Regions from separate parts of the Lelliottia sp. RD5 genome, predicted to be linked through region 4. Evidence: predicted binding sites of a transcription regulator. Region 4 holds the regulator's gene; each other region holds the start of a gene.
What was found. The regulator PurR, encoded in region 4, represses purine synthesis genes. The targets are predictions, from matches to a motif close to CANGCAAACGTTTGCNTG.
Positions count from the first base shown of each region.

Region 1: the regulator PurR is predicted to act here: its motif matches at 1,300-1,317, upstream of gcvT (glycine cleavage system aminomethyltransferase GcvT).
Region 2: the regulator PurR is predicted to act here: its motif matches at 1,393-1,410, upstream of glyA (serine hydroxymethyltransferase).
Region 3: the regulator PurR is predicted to act here: its motif matches at 1,940-1,957, upstream of raiA (ribosome-associated translation inhibitor RaiA).

Region 1 covers NZ_JBVYHQ010000002.1:403,034-406,158, forward strand. The annotation lists gene ubiI (FAD-dependent 2-octaprenylphenol hydroxylase) at 1-978, shown strand, start outside; gene gcvT (glycine cleavage system aminomethyltransferase GcvT) at 1,405-2,499, shown strand; gene gcvH (glycine cleavage system protein GcvH) at 2,524-2,913, shown strand; gene gcvP (aminomethyl-transferring glycine dehydrogenase) at 3,098-3,125, shown strand, end outside.
Region 2 covers NZ_JBVYHQ010000003.1:37,305-40,429, forward strand. The annotation lists gene hmpA (NO-inducible flavohemoprotein) at 32-1,222, opposite strand; gene glyA (serine hydroxymethyltransferase) at 1,525-2,778, shown strand; gene AC0LWE_RS11200 (DoxX family protein) at 2,827-3,125, opposite strand, start outside.
Region 3 covers NZ_JBVYHQ010000002.1:678,264-681,388, forward strand. The annotation lists gene AC0LWE_RS10975 (SMP-30/gluconolactonase/LRE family protein) at 1-85, shown strand, start outside; gene pheA (bifunctional chorismate mutase/prephenate dehydratase) at 82-1,242, opposite strand; Phe leader region at 1,272-1,397, opposite strand; gene pheL (pheA operon leader peptide PheL) at 1,349-1,396, opposite strand; gene raiA (ribosome-associated translation inhibitor RaiA) at 1,501-1,842, opposite strand; gene bamD (outer membrane protein assembly factor BamD) at 2,112-2,849, opposite strand; gene rluD (23S rRNA pseudouridine(1911/1915/1917) synthase RluD) at 2,980-3,125, shown strand, end outside.
Region 4 covers NZ_JBVYHQ010000001.1:793,968-797,092, reverse strand. The annotation lists gene punR (DNA-binding transcriptional activator PunR) at 1-679, shown strand, start outside; gene purR (HTH-type transcriptional repressor PurR) at 698-1,723, opposite strand; gene cydH (cytochrome bd-I oxidase subunit CydH) at 2,020-2,109, shown strand; gene AC0LWE_RS03960 (MFS transporter) at 2,273-3,125, shown strand, end outside.

The sequences.
Region 1 (3,125 bases), on a different contig from region 4:
AGCTGTTATCACGGGATGGAAGTGTGGGACAAAGACAGCTTTGGTCACATTGCGTTTGATGACGAAAGCATGGGCTACAGCCATCTGGGTCACATCGTCGAAAATGCGGTCATTCATCATGCTCTGTGGCAAAAAGCGCAGCACAGCGCAGATATTACGCTGTTAGCGCCTGCACAGGTGCAGCAAGTGGCCTGGGGTGAGAACGAAGCCTTCATTACGTTGCAAAGCGGCGAGATGCTAACGGCGCGTCTGGTTGTTGGCGCAGATGGTGCGAACTCTTGGCTGCGAAATAAAGCGGATATCCCACTGACGTTTTGGGATTACCGTCATCACGCGATGGTCGCGACGATTCGTACCGCTGAGCCACACGGCGGCGTAGCGCGTCAGATTTTCCATAATGACGGCATTCTGGCGTTTCTGCCGCTGAGCGATCCGCATCTGTGTTCGATTGTCTGGTCGTTGATCCCGGAGAAAGCCGAGCAGATGCAGGACGCGACGCCGGAAGAATTCAGCCAGGCGCTGTGCATGGCGTTTGATAACCGCCTGGGTCTGTGTGCGCTTGAAAGCGAGCGCCAGGTGTTCCCATTGACTGGCCGATATGCGCGCCAGTTTGCGGCGCACCGTCTGGCGCTGGTGGGTGATGCTGCGCACACCATCCATCCCTTAGCGGGACAGGGCGTTAACCTGGGCTTTATGGATGCCGCTGAGCTCATCGAAGAGCTGCGTCGTTTACATCGTGAAGGGAAGGACATTGGTCAGCACCTTTATCTGCGCCGCTACGAGCGCAGCCGCAAGCACAGTGCGGCGATGATGCTGGCGGGTATGCAGGGATTCCGCGAGCTATTTGCAGGCGATAACCCCGCCAAAAAACTGCTTCGCGATCTGGGTCTGAAAATGGCTGATACTCTTCCAGGTGTAAAACCCCAGCTGCTTCGTCAGGCAATGGGTTTGAACGATCTGCCAGACTGGCTGCGCTAAGTTAGACCCCCATCACACTTTCATTTCCCGGCTTCTGAGCCGGGACATTTCTCTCATTTGAAATATTCTAATTTCACACCCTAATTCGCATTAGATTATCTAATCTCGCCTTTTTTTCATGATGGGAAATCGCCAGCTTTTTCCACATTAAATATCATCCCAATCTAAATAACTCAGTAATAACCTTGCGTTTGCTCGGCGTTAATTGCATTTATCCAGTGAATCGTTCTGTTGTCTTTTTGGTGTTTTTTAGTCATAAGCTAATGTGATGACCCGTTTTACCTTATGGTTAATCCCTGGTTTCGGTGGTAAGTTCAGGTAAAAGAGAACGTTTGCGTCGGCGTCCAGGCGTGATGCCAACGCCGGGTTTCGTGATGGATTTTTATGCGAAACACAAGATAGCCCTGCTTATTCAACGAGGACAAGATGGCTCAACAAACTCCTTTATACGAACAACACACGTTATGCGGTGCACGCATGGTGGATTTCCATGGCTGGATGATGCCACTGCATTACGGCTCACAAATCGATGAGCATCATGCCGTGCGCACCGACGCCGGTATGTTTGATGTGTCGCACATGACCATTGTCGATCTGCGCGGGAGCCGCACCCGGGAGTTTTTGCGTTATCTGCTGGCAAATGACGTCGCTAAGCTCAAGACCCCAGGCAAGGCGCTCTATTCCGGCATGTTAAATGCCTCCGGCGGCGTCATTGACGACCTGATTGTTTATTACTTCACTGAAGATTTCTTCCGCCTCGTTGTTAACTCCGCCACCCGCGAAAAAGACCTCTCCTGGATTTCCCAACACGCTGAAAAGTACGCCGTCGAGATTACCGTTCGTGACGATCTGTCGCTGATCGCCGTTCAGGGTCCTAACGCGCAGGCGAAAGCCGCCACGTTATTCACGGATGAGCAGCGTCACGCGACTGAGGGCATGAAGCCATTCTTCGGCGTGCAGGCGGGCGATCTGTTTATCGCCACCACCGGTTACACCGGTGAAGCGGGTTACGAAATTGCGATGTCGAACGAGAAAGCTGCCGAATTCTGGCATGCGCTGGTGGAAGCCGGTGTCAAACCTGCTGGTCTTGGCGCGCGCGATACGCTGCGTCTGGAAGCTGGCATGAATTTGTACAGTCAGGAAATGGATGAAACCGTCTCTCCGCTGGCCGCCAACATGGGTTGGACCATCGCGTGGGAACCTGCCGATCGTGAATTTATTGGCCGCGAAGCGCTTGAGATGCAGCGCGAAAAAGGCACCGATCAGCTGGTCGGCCTGGTGATGACTGAAAAAGGCGTGCTGCGTAACGAGCTGCCTGTGCGATTTACCGATGAGCTCGGCAATCAGCGTGAAGGTATGATCACCAGCGGTACCTTCTCGCCGACGCTGGGCTACAGCATTGCGCTGGCGCGCGTACCGGCTGGCATTGGCGAAACTGCCATTGTGCAGATCCGCAATCGTGAAATGCCGGTCAAAGTGACTAAACCGATTTTTGTTCGCGCCGGTAAGCCGGTCGCCTAATCATTTTTTATCAGGAGAATTCCAATGAGCAATGTGCCAGCAGAACTTAAATACAGTAAAGAACACGAATGGCTGCGAAAAGAGGCCGACGGCACGTACACCGTAGGGATCACCGAGCATGCGCAAGAGCTGCTGGGTGACATGGTGTTTGTCGACCTGCCGGACGTCGGCACGACCGTCAGTGCGGGCGACGACTGCGCGGTAGCGGAATCAGTTAAAGCCGCATCCGACATCTACGCACCCGTGAGCGGCGAAATCGTTGCGGTCAACGATGCGCTGAGCGACTCTCCGGAGCTGGTGAACAGTGACCCGTACACCGACGGCTGGATTTTCAAAATCCGCGCGGCTGACGAAGCAGAAGTGGAAGCGCTTCTGGATGCGACGGCGTATGCCGCTCTGCTAGAAAACGAGTAAATACGCGTCATCCTTCACGTTGCAGGTGCGTAGGCGTCCTCGCTCATCTCAGTCACTTACTCATGTAAGCTCCTGAGGATTCGCAGCGTCGCTGCCTTCCTGCAACGCGAATGATTAAGCGTATCAAGGCAAGACAATCACGATTTCTACATCGATTCACCGCACGTTTCAGGAACCATCGCTCATGACACAGACTTTAAGCCAGCTTGAAA
Region 2 (3,125 bases), on a different contig from region 4:
TATTCCCCTCCCGCTCGGGAGGGGAATCGTACTACAGCACTTTATGCGGGCCGAAGCATTCGTAATGAATGTTGTCTTTATTCACGCCCAGCTCAACCAGCTGCTTCGCGGCAAACTGCATAAACGCCACCGGCCCACAGACGTAAAACTGCATCTCTGGCGCGCTGAATAGTCCCTCATGTAGACTCAAATCCATCAGCCCTTCGCTGTCAAAATGGCCCGTTGCACGGTCTGCTTCCGTCGGCAGACGATACCAGGTGTGTGCGTTAAAACGCGGCAAACCGGCCGTCATGGCGGCGATCTCATCGGCAAAGGCGTGCACATCGCCGTTTTCAGCCGCGTGGAACCAGTTAACCTGAGCGCTATGTTTTGCCTGAGCAAGCGTGTCCAGCATCGCCAGCATGGGCGTTTGGCCGACACCTGCGGAAATCAGCGTAACTGGCGTATTGGCGTCAACAGCCATAAAGAAATCCCCCGCTGGGGCGGCAAGATGAACTTCATCGCCCACTACGGCGTGGTTATGCAGCCAGCTTGATACCTGACCGCCATCTTCGCGTTTCACCGCAATGCGATAGCCTTTACCGTTTGGCTTGCGGGTCAGTGAATATTGGCGGATTTCCTGATGCGGGAATCCCTCAGGCTTGATCCACACGCCAAGATACTGGCCTGGCTGATAGTCCGCGACAGGCAGACCATCAACCGGCTCAAATTCAAAACTGGTGATCAGAGCGCTACGCGGCGTTTTTTCAACGATGCGGAAAGCACGCGTTCCTTCCCAACCGCCGTTTTTAGTGGCGTGTTCACTGTAGATTTGCGCTTCGCGATTGATAAACACATTTGCCAGCACGCCGTAGGCTTTGCCCCAGGCATCCAGCACCTCCTGACCAGGACTGAACATCTCATCCAGCGTCGCCAGCAGATGACTACCGACAATATTGTACTGCTCCGGTTTGATCTGGAAGCTGGTGTGTTTTTGGGCGATTTTTTCGACCGCGGGCAAAAGCGCTGCAAGATTATCGATGTTGCTGGCGTACGCCGCGATGGCGTTGAACAGGGCTTCGCGTTGATCGCCGTTGCGCTGGTTGCTCATGTTGAAAATCTCTTTGAGCTCCGGGTTGTGCGCGAACATGCGATCGTAGAAATGGGCGGTGAGTTTTGGTCCGGTTTCAACCAGCAGGGGAATCGTGGCCTTGACCGTAGCGATGGTTTGAGCGTCTAACATAGCATTTTCCTTCAGGTGATTTTCTAATGATGTATTTTATATGCATCTTATAAAAAATAACCCTGCGTTGTAAATGGGTCTGTGCATCATGAAAAATGTGCATCACAAACCTGAAAAGAAATCCGTTGAAAATCGTGAGGGCTTTATTCCTCAAACCCTTGCGTGGCGTACAGGTAAACGTTTGCGTAAATTCGTTTGTCAAGACCTGTTATCGCACAACTATTCGGTTATACTGTGGCGCGTTGTCCAACAGGACCGGCTTTTTAGGCCAAATTTTATTGTTAGCTGAGTAGGAGAAGCGGATGTTAAAGCGTGAAATGAACATTGCCGATTATGATGCAGAACTGTGGCAAGCAATGGAGCAGGAAAAAGTACGTCAGGAAGAGCACATCGAACTGATCGCCTCCGAAAACTACACCAGCCCGCGCGTTATGCAGGCTCAGGGTTCTCAGCTGACCAACAAATACGCTGAAGGTTATCCAGGCAAACGCTATTACGGCGGTTGCGAGTACGTTGATATCGTTGAACAGCTGGCGATCGACCGTGCAAAAGAGCTGTTTGGCGCAGATTACGCTAACGTTCAGCCGCACTCCGGTTCTCAGGCTAACTTTGCGGTTTACACCGCGCTGCTGCAACCGGGTGACACCGTGCTGGGTATGAACCTTGCACAAGGCGGTCACCTGACTCACGGCTCACCGGTTAACTTCTCAGGCAAACTGTACAACATCATCCCTTACGGCATTGATGAGTCCGGTAAAATTGACTACGAAGACATGGCGAAGCAGGCTCAGACCCACAAACCGAAGATGATTATCGGTGGCTTCTCTGCTTACTCAGGCGTGGTTGACTGGGCAAAAATGCGCGAAATCGCAGACAGCATCGGTGCATATCTGTTCGTCGATATGGCGCACGTTGCGGGTCTGATTGCGGCAGGCGTTTATCCGAACCCGGTTCCACACGCACATGTCGTGACCACCACCACCCATAAAACCCTGGCGGGTCCGCGCGGCGGCCTGATCCTGGCGAAAGGCGGTGACGAAGAGCTGTACAAAAAACTGAATTCTGCTGTTTTCCCAAGCGCTCAGGGCGGCCCGCTGATGCACGTGATCGCGGCCAAAGCCGTGGCGCTGAAAGAAGCGATGGAGCCAGAGTTTAAAGTTTATCAGCAGCAGGTTGCGAAAAACGCCAAAGCGATGGTTGAAGTCTTCCTGAACCGTGGTTACAAAGTGGTTTCGGGCGGTACTGAAAACCACCTGTTCCTGCTGGATCTGGTTGATAAAAATCTGACCGGTAAAGAAGCAGACGCAGCCCTCGGCCGCGCAAACATCACCGTGAATAAAAACAGCGTACCGAACGATCCGAAGAGCCCGTTTGTGACTTCCGGTATCCGTATCGGTTCTCCGGCTGTGACGCGCCGCGGCTTCAAAGAAGCTGAAGTGAAAGAGCTGGCTGGCTGGATGTGTGATGTTCTGGATAACATCAACGACGAAGCGGTGATCGAACGTATTAAAGGTAAAGTGCTCGATATCTGCGCACGTTTCCCTGTGTACGCATAATTCTGCTCACCGTAATAGAAAAGGCCGCGCAAGCGGCCTTTAGTTTATCTAGCGCCGGTCAATGGAAATAGCACCGGGCCCGGTCACCGCCAGCAATAAGAATGCGCCAGCGATACTGACGTTTTTGTAGAAATTGATCATGTTTGGCATCACCGCATCGCCACTCATATCCCAGTAGTGGTGCCCGATCACCGCCGTTCCCAGCGTATAAAAGACAAACAGCACAGCTAGCGGGCGCGTAAAGAAACCGAGTACAATCAGGATCGCGGCAGGCACTTCCATCACCACCGCAATAATCGCGGCAAGCATGGGCATGGGCGCACCCAGCGACGTCATATATTGTACCG
Region 3 (3,125 bases), on a different contig from region 4:
GGCCCAATATCCACTTTCTGGCGCGATCTTCACCCTGCCAGTCAACGTGGCAGGAATGAAGAAAAGCCGCTTTATCGAATGTTAAACGGGATCGACCGGCACCACGTTTTCGCCTGGATAACAGCCCAACACCTTCATTGAACGGGTGATTTCACCCAGTTCACGCAGGGCTTTCTGCATGGACGCGGACTCCAGGTTGGCCTGGATATCGAGATAAAACATCTCTTCCCACGGATTTCCGTTGATTGGACGGGACTCCAGCTTGGTCATGATCAGATTGTGGTTACGCAGAACCAGCAGCGCTTCAACCAACGCGCCGGCTTGCTGACCCGTTGCCATGAGCAGCGTCGTTTTGGCTGGCACCTGTTCGGATACGTTGATGGCTTTGCGCGCCAGAACCACGAAGCGGGTGATGTTTTGCGTTTGATTTGCCAGGTTCCGCTCCAGTACCTGCAATCCATACAGCGCACCGCCGGCTTCGCTGCCCAACGCCGCAACGGTTGGCGAATTAGCCTGCGCGACTTTTTCCATCGCTGCTGAGGTACTTTCGGTGTACTCAATTTTCCAGTTCGGATAGCGATTCAGGAACTGACTGCACTGCTGGAACGGCTGCGGGTGGCTGTAGACCGTGGTGATCTGGCTGAGATCGGTTGAACCCGAAACCAGAACGCAATGGTCAATAGGGATATTCAGTTCGCCAACCAGCGACAGACTGGTGTGCTGGAGCAGATCGTAGACATCGTTTATCGCCCCTGAGCTGGTGTTTTCAATCGGGACGACGGCGTAATCAGCTTGGCCAGTTTCGACCTGATTGAAAATATCGGCGAATTTTGCGCAACCGCTCTCAATGAACTCTTCGAAATGACGCGCCGCATACTGGCGTGCAGCAAGATGGGAATACGAACCTTTTGGACCAAGGAAGGCCACGCGCGCTGAGTGCGGGTTAGTTTGATTCAAATGCTGTTGCAGCAACGCCTGCTGGGTGAGAACGGAATCTTCGATGATGAGCTGAAAAAGGCGAGTGATGTAGTGCGCATCAAGATGATGGGCTTTACCAAGCTGAATCAGGCGTTCCAGCAAATCACGCTCGCGATCGATGTCTCGCACCGGGCGGTGGGAATCCAGCTTGGCTTTACCCACGTCGACTGCAAGCGCACGGCGTTCTGCCAGCAGTGCCAGTAGTTTCTCGTCCAGCGCGCTGATTTTTACTCGCAGATCCAGTAACGGGTTTTCCGATGTCATAGCGTTGCCTATTTCGTTTATTGTTATCATAAAAAAAGGCCTCCCGGTTTGGGAGGCCTTGTTGTTCGTCTTCGCATTCTTTATCACACGACGAAACGCCTCCCATTCAGGGGAAGGTAAAAAAGAATGCGAAGAAAAACGGGGTATATTTCATGAATTCATCCTGTGAGTGATAGCTCTAAAGTACCCGTACTGTTTTCATTCTGTCAATAAAAAACGCGCCCGAAGGCGCGTTGGCGGTACACTCAATTTAAAGGATTACTCTTCTTCAACTTCTTCCGCTAAGCTTGCGTCTTTCACCGATGTAGCGGCGCGACGGGCTTCGCCTTTGTGTTGCACTTTATTGAGCTGCCGTTCCAGCTTGTTGATCAAATCGTTGATAGCCGTGTACATATCTTCGTGTTTAGCGCTGGCGACCAGATGGCCGTTAGGAGTATTGATAGTTGCATCAGCGGTAAAACCCTTCGGTTCCTTAGACAGAATGATATGTGGGTTAATCAGGTGTGTTTGCCATTTATCCAGTTTGGCGAGACGGTCTGCGACGTGCTGGCGGATTGCCGGAGTAATTTCCATTTGTTTACTGGTAATGTTCACTGTCATAAAAGTTACCTCTTGTCTTTCCGTCTTAGTGATTCCAGCATACCTTTCCCAATGTCAAAATGTGTGATCTAAATCACGTATTTTTGTCACTTTTTGTCAGGGAACCTTTTTTGTGAGGCTCGACAGGAACACGCGTCTTTTTGCTTGTCGAAGTGATGATTTGCAGCCATAGTTGATAGGATTGGTCGGGGCTAGAGCGCCCCAACAAGCGATGAAATGATTAAAAAAACGGCAGCCCATGGGCTGCCGTTTTGCATGGCGTAAAGAAATCAGGTATTGCTGCTGTTCGCGGCAATGATCTTCGCCACTTTCTCTGCCTGAGCGTTCATCTGCATCTGGCGATAGGCATTTTCCATCAGCTTCAGTGCGTCGCGGGTCGCCTGAGTATCAGGGTAATCACGCAGCATTCCTTCTACGCGGTTCACCACTGCCACCCATGCACCACGGCGGGTATAGTATTCGGCTACGGAGTATTCATACTTAGCCAGACGATCTTTCAGGAACACCAGACGCTTGGTCGCATCGGTGATGTACTGGCTGTTTGGATATCCGCGTACCAGTTTTGAGAAATCGTTGAAGGCATCGCGTGCGTGCTGCGGGTCGCGGTCAGAACGATCCACACCGAAGAAACCTTGCAGGGCACTGTCATCCAGCGCCATGTTGGTTAGGCCACGCATATACATGACGTAATCAATGTTAGGATGAGTCGGATTCAGACGCATGAAGCGATCAATTGTTGCCTGAGCCAGCGGCAGATCGGCGTTTTTGTAGTAGGCGTAGATAAGATCTAACTGTACCTGCTGGGAATAAGGACCAAATGGATAACGATTATCCAGCGCTTCCAGTTGCGTTATGGCCTGTTTCCAGTTACCGTCCTGGAGTTTTTGCTGAGCAGTCGCATAGATTTCATTCGGCGGATTGTCAGGGACCTGTTCATTTGAACCGGAGCAGCCCACCAAAGCCAGGCTCAACGTGGCCGCTGCCACCAGATATTTCATGCGCGTCATGACGTTTTGACTTTCCTCAAATGTTTGTCCGGGAGAATCTCTTTCCTGCTCCCGATTAAGACCAGCTACAATAGCACACTATATTATACGGCAAAGCCGTAAAACCCAACGTTAAACGAAGAAGCAGTCTATGGCACAACGAGTAGAACTCACCGCAACAGTCTCCGAAAATCAGCTCGGTCAACGCTTAGATCAAGCTTTGGCCGAAATGTTCCCTGATTATTCGCGTTCACGCATAAAAGAATGGATTCTTGACCAGCGCGTGCTGGTTAACGG
Region 4 (3,125 bases):
CACGCGTGAACAGTGCCAGCAGATTGCCAATGGCTGGCGCGGTCATCTTTCGATTGCGGTGGATAACATCGTTAAACCTCAACGGACGCGGCAGATGGTAGTCGATTTCTATCGCCATTTCTCGGATGTGGAACTTCGCGTGTCCCAGGAAGTGTTTAATGGCGTATGGGATGCGTTATCCGACGGTAGGGTGGAGATGGCGATCGGCGCGACACAGGCCATTCCCGTCGGGGGCCGCTATGCCTTTCGGGATATGGGAACATTGAGCTGGCGCTGCGTGGTGGCAAGCGATCATCCTTTGGCCACGATGGAAGGCCCGCTGAGTGACGACGTGTTGCGCAACTGGCCGTCGCTGGTGATGGAGGACACGTCACGATCGCTGCCAAAGCGCATCACCTGGCTGCTTGATAACCAGCGGCGGGTCGTCGCGCCAGACTGGGAATCGTCGGCAACCTGTTTGTCGGCTGGATTGTGTGTGGGGATGGTGCCTGTGCATTTCGCGCGTCCACGGATTGATCGCGGAGAATGGGTGGCGCTCGAGCTTGAAAATCCGTTTCCGGTTGCGGCCTGTTGCCTGACATGGCAGCAAAACGATATGTCGCCTGCGCTGGCCTGGCTGCTGGACTATTTAGGTGATAGTGAAACGCTGAACAGAGAGTGGCTACGGGAGCCGGAATAACCGGCCCCGTAGAAACGATTAACGACGGTAATCGCGGAACGGTCCGTCAGCGACGGAGCGACGTTCAATCAGACGCGGATGGACTTCAATTGACTGAGACTCTTCACGCTTGCTGACGATACGATCCATCAGCATGTTGAACGCCGTTTCACCCAGGGAGTCTTTCGGCTGATGAATCGTCGTCAGCGCGGGAGTAAAGTAGCGAGCGTTGCGCACGTTATCATACCCGATCACGGAAATATCCTGCGGGACGCGTAAACCCAGCTCATCGGCTGCGCAAAGCGCACCCATCGCCATAATATCACCGCCGCAGAACACGGCTGTCGGACGATGTGAGTGCGAAACAATCTGCTGCATCGCGCGGTAGCCCGATTCTGGCTCAAAGTCGCCCTGTACAATCCAGTTTTCCGGGACGGTAATCAGCGCTTCTTCCATGGCTTTCATAAAGCCTGCCAGACGGCCAGCACCGGTGTTGCGCTCAAGCGGGCCGGGGATGACACCAATCTCGCGATGACCACGTTCGATCAGGTAACGGCCAGCCATGTAACCGCCTTCGAAGGCGTTATCGTTAACGGAATCGGTAAAGTCAGCGCGCGTGTCACCCCAATCCATTACCACCATTGGGATATGACGATACTCTTCGAGCATCGACAGCACGGATTCTGGATATTCGGAACACATGACCAACAGGCCATCGACGCGCTTTTGCGCCATCATCGACAGGTAAGCGCGCTGTTTTTCCTGACTGTTCCAGGCATTTCCCAGAATCAGGGTATAGCCTTTCTGGAAGCAGTTTTTCTCAACCGCTTCGATAATTTCGGCGAAATAGGCCGCTTCACTGCTGGTCGCCAGCAGACCAATTGACTTGGTGTGATTCACTTTCAAGCTGCGAGCAACAGCGCTCGGTGAGTAGTGCAATTCTTTGATTGCAGCCCAAACGGCGTTGCGCGTCTCTTCCGCCACGAAACGGGTTTTGTTAATTACATGTGATACGGTTGTAGTGGAAACGTTTGCGCGTTTCGCTACATCTTTAATTGTTGCCATTAGCTGTCACTCCAGACCATATCCTAAGCTCCTGATAAATTGAGAGGTAAACGTTTGCCTTCTCTCACCCTAATCTCGCAAATTGAATTGCGATACGCCGGGAAAACGACACAGGACGTCAGGAGGGGGTCAGTGGCCGGTACGCTTATAAATTTAGCGTGGAATTTTGTCTTATCTTGATGAAAAGGGGAAGCGCAAAAACGGTTATCAGCCTAAATCCAGGAAGATTTTTGAGGTAAACTGTGTAAAAATGAGCAAGCTCACTTTTCATGTGGGGATTAAAAGGAGAAAAATTGATGAATACCGATCTTAAGTTTTCGTTAACGACCACGATTATCGTGCTGGGTTTGATTGTTGCGGCAAGTTTTACAGCTATTCTGCACTGATTCAGGCGGGGGAGAGCCTTCTCCCTCGTTTTCTTCCTTTCATTGTTACTCTCCCGACAATAATCTTTTGCCAATTTGTTAACTTCTCATTTTTTGTGATTGCTGTCATGCTTTCGGCATGTTTTTCTGTGTCGCATAAAGGCACGGTATCCGGAGTTAATGAATGAAAATCAATTTTCCACTGCTGGCCCTTGCAATTGGCGCATTTGGGATCGGCACCACCGAGTTTTCCCCAATGGGGCTTTTACCGGTCATCGCTAAAGGGGTTGACGTTTCTATTCCTGCGGCGGGCATGCTGATCAGTGCTTATGCCATTGGCGTGATGATCGGCGCACCCCTGATGACGTTACTGCTTTCCCATCGCGCGCGTCGTAATGCGCTTATTTTTCTGATGGCCATCTTCACCCTGGGTAATGTGCTTTCGGCGCTCTCTCCGGACTACACCACCCTCCTGTTGTCGCGCATTCTGACCAGCCTCAATCACGGCGCATTCTTTGGCCTGGGGTCGGTAGTGGCCGCAAGCGTGGTACCCAAGCACAAACAGGCGAGCGCGGTCGCCACGATGTTTATGGGGCTAACGATTGCGAATATTGGCGGCGTGCCGGCGGCCACCTGGCTGGGTGAAGTCATCGGCTGGCGTATGTCTTTCCTTGCGACAGCGATGCTGGGTGTCGTGGCGATGATCGCGCTGTTCTTCTCATTGCCGAAAGGCGGAGCGGGCGAGCGTCCGGATGTGCGCAAAGAGCTGTCGGTTCTGCTCCGTCCGCAGGTGCTGTCTGCGCTGTTGACGACGGTACTGGGCGCTGGAGCGATGTTTACGCTCTATACCTATATTTCGCCCGTGCTGCACGACATTACGCATGCCACACCGTTCTTTGTAACGGCAATGCTGGTGTTGATTGGTGTGGGATTCACCCTCGGCAACTACCTGGGCGGCAAACTGGCGGACCGTTCAGTGAGCGGTACATTGAAAGGATTCTTGACGTTGCTCATCGTCATCATGGTCGCCATTCCTT